DNA from 3 places in the Marinobacter xiaoshiensis genome. Region 3 is predicted to be linked to each of the others. Evidence: predicted binding sites of a transcription regulator. Region 3 holds the regulator's gene; each other region holds the start of a gene.
The links. The regulator sigma-54, encoded in region 3, starts transcription at its own class of promoters, with help from an activator protein. The targets are predictions, from matches to a motif close to ANTGGCATNNANNTTGCTNT.
Positions count from the first base shown of each region.

Region 1: flgB (flagellar basal body rod protein FlgB) is a predicted target of sigma-54. The motif match lies at 2,807-2,826, and genes of this name have one in related genera.
Region 2: RKA07_RS01810 (CmpA/NrtA family ABC transporter substrate-binding protein) is a predicted target of sigma-54. The motif match lies at 1,647-1,666, and genes of this name have one in related genera.

Region 1 covers NZ_JAVMBO010000010.1:111,187-115,472, reverse strand. Annotated here, with positions in the region: gene queF (NADPH-dependent 7-cyano-7-deazaguanine reductase QueF) at 1-475, shown strand, start outside; gene RKA07_RS08080 (adenylate/guanylate cyclase domain-containing protein) at 476-1,921, opposite strand; gene RKA07_RS08075 (nitroreductase family protein) at 2,100-2,663, shown strand; gene flgB (flagellar basal body rod protein FlgB) at 2,891-3,289, shown strand; gene flgC (flagellar basal body rod protein FlgC) at 3,324-3,773, shown strand; gene RKA07_RS08060 (flagellar hook assembly protein FlgD) at 3,792-4,286, shown strand, end outside.
Region 2 covers NZ_JAVMBO010000003.1:395,224-399,509, reverse strand. Annotated here, with positions in the region: gene RKA07_RS01815 (ABC transporter permease) at 1-121, opposite strand, end outside; gene RKA07_RS01810 (CmpA/NrtA family ABC transporter substrate-binding protein) at 145-1,461, opposite strand; gene RKA07_RS01805 (nitrate reductase) at 1,962-4,286, shown strand, end outside.
Region 3 covers NZ_JAVMBO010000007.1:184,399-188,684, forward strand. Annotated here, with positions in the region: gene rapZ (RNase adapter RapZ) at 1-727, opposite strand, end outside; gene ptsN (PTS IIA-like nitrogen regulatory protein PtsN) at 757-1,227, opposite strand; gene hpf (ribosome hibernation promoting factor) at 1,312-1,620, opposite strand; gene RKA07_RS04660 (RNA polymerase factor sigma-54) at 1,714-3,249, opposite strand; gene lptB (LPS export ABC transporter ATP-binding protein) at 3,424-4,149, opposite strand; gene lptA (lipopolysaccharide transport periplasmic protein LptA) at 4,177-4,286, opposite strand, start outside.

The sequences.
Region 1 (4,286 bases), on a different contig from region 3:
GTGCGGTGCGGCGGTGAATGTCCGGCTTTTGAGTGTGGATGAGTCAGATACCGCCACCGGGCGCCCCTCGGGATACCAGTTGATTGATAACGAAAAGGTTGAGGATGTGGTGTATGAGTATGCACCGGAGTCGCTTGCAGCCAGCGGGCCGGTGGTTACCGAGAAGTTGTGCTCACACCTGTTGAAGAGTAACTGCCCCGTTACCGGGCAGCCGGATTGGGGCACGGTGCTGATAAGCTATACCGGCTCTGCCATCGATCGTGCGGGGTTGTTGCGCTACATCGTGAGTTTTCGGCAGAAGCAGGACTTCCACGAGCATTGTGTGGAAACCTTGTTTACGGATTTGTTGAGTCGCTGCAAGCCTGAGAGCCTGACAGTCTGTGCCCGCTATACCCGCCGGGGTGGATTGGATATCAACCCCTGGCGCAGTACGGAACCGGAAGAGCAGGTTGGCCCCAGGTTGATTCGTCAGTAATCATTCCCGGGCGCTGTCTTCTTCATGCCGCAATCGCTCTGCGGCATCTTCCAGAGCATTGAGGATACTCTGCCGTTCTTTGCCGGTGATTTTTTCCGAATCCAGGTACATGGCAAAGCCGCTGTGTTCATGCTCCATGAAGCTGCGATTTGGTCCCATGTCCCTGCGGAAGTCTACAACTTCGTAGATGGGCACAGGGCGGCCGAAGCCCTTCACGGTGATTTCGCCTTTATCACGGCACATGATCCGGTCTTTAATCAGTGAGAAGGTCTCGTAGGAAACGAGAATTTCCCCTGGCTCTGCGAGAGATTCCAACCGGCTGGCCAGGTTCACCTCTTTGCCAATAATGGTGTAGTCCATACGGTTTTCAGCGCCAAAGTTGCCTACGGTTGTGTAGCCGGTGCTGATGCCCATGCGAATTTCAAGGGGAGATTTTATGCCCTGGCTGCGCCACTTCTGGCGCATGATTTTCATGTGCTTGCGCATATCAATAGCCATGGACACGCAGGCAAAGGCGTCTTCCCGCTGGCCGCGGCTTGTGGGATCGCCAAAGAAAATCATGATGGAGTCGCCCACGAACTTGTCGATGGTGCCACCATACCTGAGGGCCACTTCAGACATACCGTTGAAGTAGTGGTTGAGCAATTCTGTAAGCGCCTCTGGCTCCATTTCTTCCGACAGCTCGGTAAAGCCTTTTATGTCGGAGAAAAATACGGCCAGCTTTTTACGTTGGGTTTCAAGGCGCACGTCCCTTTCCCCGGTAAAAATGGATTGCCATACCTGGGGAGAGAGGTATTTGGACAGCTTGTGGGAGAGCGCTATGGACTGCTCCCGCTGGTTTTGAATCTGGGTTTTTGCCAGCATGAGGGCACGGGCCTGCTGGTGCGAGTAAAAGGCTGTTACACAGATGTAAAAGCCCGTGGCCAGTATAGAGGACAGGCTGGTGAGCAGAGGTGATTGAAATGAATCCGCAGTACCCAGAACAGCTAAAAAAGCCAGGGCGGATACAACCATGAACACGCAGCCAATAAGCCATTGCCTGATGCCGCCTATGATCAGCGCGCTGAACATCATCATGAGCCCGGCCGAAGCAGATGGAATGGCTACCAGCCCTATACAGCCGATAAAGCCACCTCCAATTACGCAATCAACCGTCAGCATTTTCTGACGAATGCGGGGGGAGTTTTTCAAAAACGTGCGGCGGCTTAACAGGTGCGCAACATGGGGCCAGACCAGGGCGCCAGCAACCAGCCACAAGTGCCAGGTCTGGAATACTTCTTCCCAGACCCCCATTACAATGATGATGGCGGTTGCCGTATATGCCAATACTCGCCCGCTATAGTCGGGCATAGGGGGGATGGCTACCGACCTGTTCTGAGCCTCGGATGCCAGAGATTTCCCCAAGCTATTGCTGGCATTGCGCAGATCTGCCGGAGCACTCATCATGTAAGCTGATCACTCATGGTGCTGGAACCATTCAAGTTGGTTTGTAGTTTGTAAGGCATCTTTGAGAGCACAGATTGGAAGTACGACTAAAGGTTAGCAGTATTACGTATAACCCACAATTCACCGGCACGGTTTGAAGGCAAACTGGGCCGGATTCAGTTATTGGAAAACTATTGATATGAGTTCAGTCACTGACTTTTTGCTCAACAGGGCATCTGAGCCACGGCTGGAAGCGCCAGCTCCTGATGCCGCAACTCTTGATCGGGCATTCAGGTGTGCAGCCCGAGCGCCCGACCATGCGCTGCTGCGCCCATGGCGTTATCTGGTAATTGAAGGTGAAGATCTGGATGCGCTGGGTGAGGTACTCGCGGTTGGCTACTCCGATTTAAGGGGTAAAACCGATGATAAGAAGCTCGATATTATACGCAATAAGGCTCACAGATCCCCCATGATCATTGTGGGAATTGCGTCCCCCAAACCCCACCCGAAAGTTCCGGAAGTTGAACAGATACTCTCGGCCGGTGCCAGTATGAGTTATCTGGGGCTTTCCCTTCAGGATGCCGGCTATGGGGTTATGTGGCGTACAGGTGAGCTGGTATACAACCGGCTGGTTCTGGAGGGGCTTGGCCTTGAAGAGGGGGAGTCTATAATCGGCTTTCTCTACACCGGCACTGTATCCTCGAACAAGCCTGCAGTTCCCAGACCTGAGTTGTCGGAATTTGTTGCGCGCTGGCCTGGGTAGTGGCCAGGTCAGCCTCCCCTGCTGATTCAGCGGGGGAAACACCTTGCCGCTTTTATCAGGCTTTGCCGTTTCTTTATCTGCATTATTGCTCTTCCCCTCTCTTTAATCCCCTTAAAGTGCCCGAATTCAGTGTGCTTCCAAAATCTGGCATCAGCATTGCTTTAGTTCTGCCATAGAACGAAACCGGCAAAGCTCAACATGGCTGGTGACAGTATTTCGGAGGTTGTATGGCAATCACTTTTGATAGAGCTCTTGGTATTCACCAGCATGCGCTGCAGGCGAGGGTTCAGCGTGCTGAAATCCTGGCGAACAATCTTGCCAACGCCGATACGCCGGGCTTCAAGGCTCGCGATGTGGACTTTCAGGCCATGATGCAGAAAGCCCAGGACAGTTTGAGCGGCATCAGCATGGAGAAAACCCATGCAGGTCATATGGATACCGCGGCAGGTGGGGGTGATTCAGATTTGCTGTATCGGGTACCAGATCAGCCCTCGGTAGACGGCAACACGGTGGACGCCCAGGCAGAACAGACCCGGTTCATGCGTAATGCGATGGATTACCAGGCGAGTTTCCAGTTTTTGAACAGTAAATTTACCGGCCTGACCAAAGCCCTGAAAGGCGAGTAATCCGCAGTTCCACGATTTGTGAAGGAGTATCACCATGTCACTGGGCAACATATTTGATATCGCCGGTTCCGGCATGACAGCGCAATCGCTGAGGCTGAATACTACCGCTTCAAACATTGCTAACGCAGAGACGGCGAGTTCCAGCACGGATACTACCTATCGTGCGCGCAAGCCGGTTTTCTCGGCGATCCAGCAATCCATGATGAATCCGGGCCAGCAAGGTTTTGGGGTTCAGGCAGGAGAGGATGCTGGTGCGGGCGTTCGCGTGGAAGGCATTGTTGAAAGCGATGCAGAGTTGCAAATGCGATACGAGCCCCACCACCCGGCCGCTAATGAAGACGGCTATGTGTTTTATCCCAACGTGAACGTGGTGGAAGAAATGGCAGACATGATGTCTTCCTCAAGAAGCTTTCAAATGAACGTGGACATTATGAACACGGCTAAATCCATGATGCAGCGCATCCTGACACTTGGTCAGCAGTAACGGGGCGGGGATTGAATCATGAGTGCAATTAACGCAACAGAAGCCTCAGATGTACTGGCGAATTACAGAAGCCAGCCACAGAGCGGTACCAGCGGCAAAGGCGACCTCGGCAAAAACGAGTTCATGGAGCTGATGCTGGCGCAGCTGAAAAACCAGAATCCGCTAGAGCCTCAAGATAATGGTGAGTTTATTTCCCAGCTTGCCCAGTTCAGTTCACTGGAAGAAATGCAGAAGCTGTCGGGCACGGTTCAGGATGTAGTGGGACAGTTCCGCTCCACACAGGCACTGCAAGCCTCTGCAATGGTTGGAAAGACGGTACTGGCGCCATCAGAAGTCGGCATTCTTGGTGCGGAGGGTGAAATCTCCGGCAATATTCAGGTGCCTGCATCCACCGGTGGCGTCCGCCTGTCTATCCAGAGCCCCAACGGTGAACTTGTTCGTCAGATTGATCTTGGCAGCAGTTCCGCCGGAGTTAAAGCGTTCAGCTGGGACGGCAAGGATGGTAACGGCAAT
Region 2 (4,286 bases), on a different contig from region 3:
CCATCGGGAGTACCAGCTGCTTGCCGGTTCGGGCCAGCTCCATGCCAGTGAATCGATCTGTCAGTGCTTTCAGCCCACCGAAACGTCGAATTCTGGAGCTTGTGTTCATTAGTGTGCTCATGTGGTTCTCCTGAGAACGGCGCGTTAAGGGGTATCGGAGCCTTTCAGGCCAATGGCAAAACTGTTGATGTAGGCATTGGGTTGGCGCGGGGTAAAGGCGACACCATCTATCAGCGCTCCCTGATGGGGGCGGGAGAAGTTTTCCTGGCTGAAATCGGGGAAATCTTCAGCCTTCATCAAACCATCGTCGATCAGGGATTGGGCTGCTTTGGCGTAGATGTCTCCGCGGTAAACCTGTGCGGCCGTTTTCATATACCAGTCATCCGGTTTGGCCTCGGCTATCTGGCCCCAGCGGCGCATCTGCGAGAGATACCAGATGGCATCGGACGGATACGGGTAGGTGGCGTAGTGGCGGAAGAAGACGTTGAAATCTGGCACGCCCCGGACATCGTCTTTTTCGTATTCGAAAGTGCCTGTCATGGAGTTGGCAATGACTTCGGCATCTGCGCCCACGTAGCTCGGGCGAGCAAGGATCTCGACGGCCTCTTCCCGGTTGGTGTTGTTGTTTTCATCCAACCAGTAAGCGGCGCGAATCAGGGCGCGCAGCAGGTGCAAGTGGGTATTGGGATTCTCTTCGGCCCAGGCCTGACTGACACCGAATACCTTCTCCGGGTTGTTGGGCCAGATCTCGTAGTCGGTGATCACCGGAACGCCTATGCCCTTGAACACGGCTTGCTGGTTCCAGGGCTCGCCCACGCAATAGCCCTGAATGGTGCCAGCTTCCAGAGTGGCGGGCATTTGTGGGGGCGGGGTTACAGAAAGGTGCACGTCTGCATCAAGGGTGCCGCTGGTATCGCCGCTCTGAGGGGCGTAGTAGCCAGGGTTCAGGCCACCTGCCGCCAGCCAGTAGCGTAGCTCGTAGTTGTGGGTGGAAACAGGGAACACCATGCCCATGCGAAAGCGTTCGCCCTTCTCCCGGGATTGCTCTACTGCCGGTTTCAGGGCACTTGCGCTGATCGGGTGCACCGGCTTTCCGTCCTTCTCAGGAATGTGCTGGCGCATGGTCTCCCATACACTATTGGAAACGGTAATCGCGTTGCCGTTCAGGTCCATGCTGAACGCAGTAATGATGTTGGCCTGAGTGCCATAGCCAATGGAAGCGCCCAGTGGCTGGCCTGCCAGCATGTGGGCGCCGTCCAGTTCGCCGGTGATAACTCTGTTCAGCAGCACCTTCCAGTTGGCCTGTGCTTCCAGTTCAACGAATAGGCCTTCGTCCATAAAGAAGCCCTGCTCCCAGGCAATGGCCAGAGGCGCCATATCGGTCAGTTTGATGAAACCGAGCTTCAAATCCGGCTTCTCTGGTGGGCCAATCTCGGCCTGGGCCATGCCGGCACTGGCCATAAGGGAGACTGCAGCAGCCAGCCCAGCCAGTCGGCTGAATGATCCTGCGACCATGTTCAGTGATGTTTTCATGAATTATCTACCTCGTGACATTCTTTCAGACAAAAAAATACCTGCCCTCCGCTGTCGGAACGCAGGCACCTATGCCCGTTTAATCTGAGTGGTCTCGAATGTTCAGGGTGGAGATTGCACAGCTTGTGCCAGTGATAAAAAATACTTTAAAAACAGTTTTTTAGTGTTGTTTGTCAGGTTTCAGGCGGAATTTTAGAAAGGTTTTTCTGGTTTGCTTTAGTGCAGGATTGAGTGGTTTTGCACCATTGTGAATCGTTGGAGACGTGCCAAGCGAGAGTCTGTCGCAGGTACGTTATGGGCGCGCGGGCCCTGTACGCAGCGTTTCGGGGCCAGGTTCATGGTTTGTGGGGCTGCGCTGGCCTTGTTATTGCAGTTCGCATCTGGGTTTTGAGCAAACAGTGATCAAACACAGGCGAAGAGGTAGCAGCGTGGATTCCAATATCAAACCGGCTGACAGCATTCAAACCACGTGCCCATACTGTGGTGTGGGTTGTGGTGTGGCAGCGACACCTTCTGAAGTGACTGGCGACAAACGCCACCCCGCCAATCAGGGCCAGCTGTGTGTTAAAGGCTCAGCGTTGCATGACACCCTGGTACCTGCCGGAAGGCTGTTGAAACCCCGAATTGAAGGTGAGGAGCGAAGCTGGCCCGAGGCGCTTGCCGCAGTGTGCGGTGCCATTCGCGATGCTGTTGATCAGCACGGCCCGGGGTCTGTGGCTCTGTACCTGTCGGGTCAGCTGTTAACAGAGGACTATTATGTTGCCAATAAACTTGCCAAAGGGTTTATTGGCACACCCCATGTGGATACCAACTCGCGGCTTTGTATGTCATCAGCGGTGGCAGCCCACAAACGGGCGTTCGGTGAGGACTGTGTTCCCGGCTGTTACGAGGATCTGGAACTCGCGGATCTTCTGGTGCTGGCTGGCAGCAACACCGCCTGGGCCCACCCTGTGCTCTATCAGCGTATGCAGGCATCACAGCGTGCGGGCCGCCGGGTGGTGGTCATTGACCCCCGGCGAACCGCCACGGCAGACCTTGCAGACCTTCACCTCAAGCTGAAACCGGGCACAGACACGGTTCTTTTCAACGGCTTGCTTGTGTGGCTGTCACAACACGGGGCGACAAATCCTGACTATATTGCGAAGCACTGCAGTGGCTTTGAAGAAACCCTTGCCTGCGCACTGGAGGTTGCACCCTCGGTGGCTTCAGTTGCCGCCCAATGTGATCTTGCCGGGCATGAGGTTGAGCAGTTCTATCGGTGGTATGCCGATACACCTCGCACTGTGACAACGTTCTCCCAGGGGGTTAACCAGTCGGCAGCCGGTACCGACAATTGCAACGCCATTTTCAACTGCCATTTGGCCACAGGCCGTGTTGGCAAGCCAGGTGCCAGCCCTTTTTCCCTGACCGGCCAACCGAATGCCATGGGGGGCCGGGAGGTAGGCGGTCTGGCGAATACCCTTGCCGCACATATGGAATACGACACCCCGGGAGCACGTGAGCGTTTGGCCGGATTCTGGGGTACAGATCGTCTTCCGGAGGCGCCCGGGTTCAAAGCCGTTGAGCTCTTTGAGGCAGTGCATCGAGGTGATATCAAGGTGCTCTGGATTATGGGCACCAACCCTGCGGTCAGCCTGCCGGATTCGGCGCGGGTTTGTGAGGCTTTGGCAGCTTGCCCGACGGTGATCGTGTCTGACTGCATGGCGAATACGGATACCACAGCCTTCGCCAATATATTACTGCCGGCGGCTGGGTGGGGTGAAAAAGACGGAACCGTGACCAATTCGGAGCGCTGCATTTCGCGCCAGCGATCTTTTCTGCCTTTAACTTCCGAAGCTCGCCCAGACTGGCAGATACTGACGTCGGTTGCGCGGGAGCTTGGGCACGCCCAGGCCTTTCAGTATCAGCGTCCGGCAGATATTTTTCGGGAGCACGCGATGCTCTCCGCCCTTGCTTGCAAGGCTAGCGATGGGCGTCAGGTGTTTGATATCGGCGTTTTGGCCCAGTTGACAGATGCTCAGTATAACCAGCTGGAACCTGTGCAGTGGCCTGTGTCCATGGGTGCGGCGGGTGATGTAACCGGCACACCCCGGCTGTTTTCTGACGGGCGCTTTGCCACGGATAACGGGCGCGCCCGAATGGTGCCCATTTCTGCAGGGCTGCCCTGCCAAGTCGTAACCTCACGCTATCCACTTGTGGTCAATACCGGCCGTATTCGTGATCAATGGCACTCCATGACGCGCACGGCACTGGTCTCCCGGCTTCTGACGCACCGCCAGGAACCTTCCATTGAAATCCATCCGGACGATGCGCTCCACTATGGGATCACTGACGGGACCTTGTGCCAGCTCACCGGGCCAGGGCCTGAGGCATTTCTTGGTCGGGCTCGACTGACAGCGGATCAACGCCCCGGAGAGGTCTTCATACCGATTCACTGGAGCGGATGTTTTGCCTCGCAAAGTGTTGCAACAAATCTGATTGCTGCTGTGACCGATCCGATCTCTGGCCAGCCAGAAAGCAAGCACGGTATTGCCAGCCTATCTAGCCTTGCGAGCCGATGGCAGGCTCGGCTGATGCGTCGCGAATCCGGAGGAGGGCTGGGGGCACTGGCGGGACTTTGTGATTATTGGTGCCGCCAGCCACTGACCCATAGTACGAGCTGGTGGCTGGCCGGTAACCAGACGATGGACTGGGGCAGTGATGCGCAGAGTTGGCTGGGGGGAGAGCCACAGCTGATCATGGCTGATGCGGCG
Region 3 (4,286 bases):
TACTGTCCGCAAAAGATGGAATCCAGCTTTCCAGAAACCCGATCAAATCGTTTACCATCTTGCTGCTGTCAGGCTCAGCCTCGAGAAATTCGATAACAGGCTGATCAAGTCCGGTAAACTTGCGCAAACTATGGTCCCAGTAGGGATTGGGCAGGCAGCGCACATCGAATACATAATCAGAGTCCAGCGGCACACCGTGCTTGAATCCGAAGGACTGGAAAAGTAGCGCGAGTTCCTGGTCTTTGCGGCCGGCAACCCGTTGCTTCACCATGTCCCGTAGCTCATACATCGACAGCCCTTTGGTGTTGATGTGCAAATCCGCGAGTTTTGAAAGTGGCTCAAGCAGCTCTTTTTCGTTGCTGATAGCCTCTCTAAGGGAGGTTTTGTCGTCGCTCAGGGGGTGCTTGCGCCGGGTGGCGTGAAACCGTTGCAGGAGAGACTGCTCATCGGCATCCAGGTAGATAACCTCAACCTGAATATCATCTCGCCGGAGCTTGCGATGAATCTCTTCGAAATTGGCCAGCTCGCCAGAGAGGTTTCGGGCATCAATGCTGACGGCCATTTTATCCAGCCGCCCCGGTGCTGGCTGGTTTGCGGCTTCCCGTGTCAGGGGGAACAGCAACCCGATTGGCAGGTTATCAATGCAGTAGTATCCCAGGTCTTCCAGTACGTGCAGAGCGGTACTCTTGCCGGAACCTGACCGGCCACTGACAATGATCAGTTTCATAGTGAAATAACCTGTTGCCCGAATGGATGTCAGCCGCTTGTGGCGGTCATGCGTTGGAACAGTGTTCGTGCATCTTCACACTGTCGGAGAGCGTCGCAGAATGAGCGCTCGTTAAATTTTTCAGCGAGCTGGCTAAGCAGCTCAAGATGCTCGCTGGTGGCTTCTTTGGGCACAATAAGTGCGAACAGAAGGTCCACTGGCTGGTTGTCTATAGCGTCGAATTCGACAGCTTCTTCCAGAGTCATCAGCACGCCGATAACCTGCTCAAGGCCTTCGAGGCGACAATGGGGAATGGCTATCCCCTGGCCAATTCCAGTGCTGCCAAGCCGCTCCCGGGCAATCAGATTATTGAAGATCTGACTTTCGTTGACCGAATCGTTGTGTTCCCGAATCTGCTCGGCAATGGTCTCCAGAACCCGCTTTTTACTTGATGCGGGAACATTGCACAGAGTCAGCTCCGGCACAAGGATGTTGTCTATTGTCAGAGTTGTGTCGCTCATGAATCGACCGCGCTTCCGTGAAAAAAGCTGCGACGCGTAGTTCGCGTCGCAGCTTGATTAGATGACATGCCTGAAAACACTCGCCTAGCGGGCGGTGTGTCCCTGCATCCTGTCTACAGTCTTTTCTTTATGCTTGAGGATCTGACGATCAAGCTTGTCGACGAGTCCGTCGATGGCTGCGTACATATCCTCATTTTCCGCCTTTGCGTGAATCTCACCACCAACCACGTGGAGCGTCGCATCTGCAATCTGCCGAACCTTATCTACTTCCAATGTTACCTGGCAGTTACTGATGTGGTCGAAGTGCCGCTCGAGTCGTTCAAACTTCTCGGCTACATAGTCTTTCAGAGCGGGTGTCAGCTCTACGTGACGGCCTGAAATGTTGAGTTGCATAGACGTCTCCTGTTGTCATCCTTTCCGGCTCAGGGAGCCGGTCTGAGTGCTGGCGCATGGCTGCACCAGCGAAAACCATTTGCTGCGCCGGATTTAAACCAGTCGCTTGCGTTCATTTGAGGGCGGAATGTTCATGGCTTCGCGGTATTTTGCAACAGTGCGTCGCGCCACTTTGATTCCTTCTTCTCCCAGCATGGCTGCAATTTTGTTATCACTCAACGGCTTTTTCGGTGTTTCTGCAGCAATGAGCTTTTTGATCATTGCCCGAATGGCTGTTGATGAGCATTCTCCGCCCTCATCGGTACTGACGTGGCTGGAGAAAAAATATTTCAGCTCGAAAACGCCCCTCGGTGTATGCATGTATTTCTGCGTAGTCACACGGGAAATGGTCGATTCGTGCATTTCCACAAGCTGGGCAATATCCGACAGGATCAGCGGTTTCATCGCTTCTTCACCGTGATCCAGAAAACCCTGCTGATATTCAACAATCCGGGTTGCTACCTTCAGCAGTGTTTCGTTGCGGCTTTGGAGGCTCTTGATGAACCATTTTGCCTCCTGAAGCTGGTCGCGCAGATAGGTGTTGTCTGCGCTGCTATCCGCACGTTTTATTAATGAAGCATAGCTGGCATTCACGCGTATGCGCGGCGCAATTTCCGGATTCAGCTCAACACGCCAGCGGTCATTGTGTTTGCGCACGATAACATCGGGAATCACGTAGTCCGGCTCTGTGCGATCAATGATGTCACCGGGGCGCGGGTTGAGGCTGGTAATAAGTGCCAGCACATCGCGCAACTGGTCTTCCTTAAGGCGGCTGCGGCGAAGCAGCTGAGCGTAATCACGGTTGCCCAGCAGGTTTATATAATGTGTGATTACCAGCTTTGCCTGGGCAAGCCAGGGTGTCTCTGGTGGCAATTGGTTGAGTTGAATCAGCAGGCAATCCTGGAGATCTCGCGCAAACACCCCGGGAGGATCGAAGAACTGCAACCGGCGCAGCACTGCTTCGACTTCGTCCATCTCCAGGGGGTCGTCATCCGTATCGTTCGTCAGGCCGCTGTAGATCTCTTCCAAAGGGCTTGTGAGGTAGCCCTGCTCGTCAACGGCGTCCATAAGAGCGTGAGCAATGGCCTGATCCCGCTCGCCAAAGGGAGTGAGGTTCAATTGCCACTCAAGATGGTCCCGAAGGGTTTCACTAGGGGAGTTGCGGGTCTCGAAATCGTGGTCGCTTTCGTCTTCGTTGCGCGCTGCCGGAGCAGGGGCGGACTGATAGATGTCGTCCCACGCGGTATCTACGGGCAGGTCGTCAGGAATCGTGTCGGGTATTTCATTTTCGGTTTGCCAGTCGGGGCCGTTCTCGCTTTCATCCCAGTCAGAACTGGATGAATCGGGGGCTGTCTCTGAACTGGTGTCGTTTGAGGTGTTGTCCTTGTCCTGCTCGTTATCCGCAGTGGATGTGTCGATTTGATCGTCATCATCCTGGGATTCCAGCAGTGGATTGGATTCCAGTGCTTGCTGGATTTCCTGCTGGAGGTCGAGGGTTGATAGCTGTAGAAGCCTGATCGCCTGTTGCAGCTGGGGCGTCATGGTCAGGCTTTGACCCAGCTTTAATTGTAATGAGGCTTTCATAACCATCGCTCAGGATCCGTCACTTATACCCGCTCTGAATTTCTTGCTACGGCTAAAAATTCTTTATGTGTCGGCCACTTGCCGCCATTAAAAGTTATCCTAGCAAGTTCTCTGCCGAGTTTACTTGCTCCGGGTCAGCAAAACAATCGAGCGGGCATGCCGTCATACCGAAAACATGGCTTAGAGTCGGAATTCGTTGCCAAGATAAACCTCTTTTACTTGCTGGTTGGCCAGGATGGTTTCGGCATTTCCAGAAGCAATAATGTGCCCGCCAGATACGATGTAAGCGTTCTCGCAGATATCAAGAGTTTCCCGCACGTTGTGGTCGGTGATCAGCACACCAATGCCCTTGTCCCGGAGATGGCGGATAATCTGTTTGATATCGCTGACAGAAATGGGGTCTACCCCGGCAAAGGGCTCGTCCAGAAGAATGAAGGCGGGCTCCATGGCCAGGGCGCGGGCAATCTCCACCCGGCGCCTTTCCCCTCCAGAAAGAGCCATGCCCACACTGTCACGGATGTGGGTGATATGGAATTCTTCCAGCAATTGCTCAACTTTTTCCAGACGCTCGGCTCGGCTCAGGTTCTTGCGGGTTTCCAGAATTGCCATGATGTTGTCGCGCACTGATAGTTTGCGGAACACGGAAGCCTCCTGAGGCAGGTAACCAATGCCTTTGCGCGCCCGACCATGCATGGGTAGGGGGGTGATGTCCTGGCTATCGATGGTGATACGGCCATTATCTGCGTTCACCAGCCCGACTATCATGTAAAAACAGGTGGTTTTGCCTGCTCCGTTTGGCCCCAGAAGGCCAACGATTTCACCGCTGCGAATTTCAAGCGACACATCGATGACGACTTTCTTTTGCTTATAGCTTTTTGCCAGGTTACTCGCTCTGAGGACTGCCATCGGATTCCTGTTTACTGTAATCAGCTGTTATTGGGTGGAGTCTGTGCTGTTGCCTCGGGGCTGGATAACCATCTCTACCCGTCCGGGGCCGGCTCCGGTATCCTCGCCGCCTTCCGCCGTAACCACTCGTTGTTCAG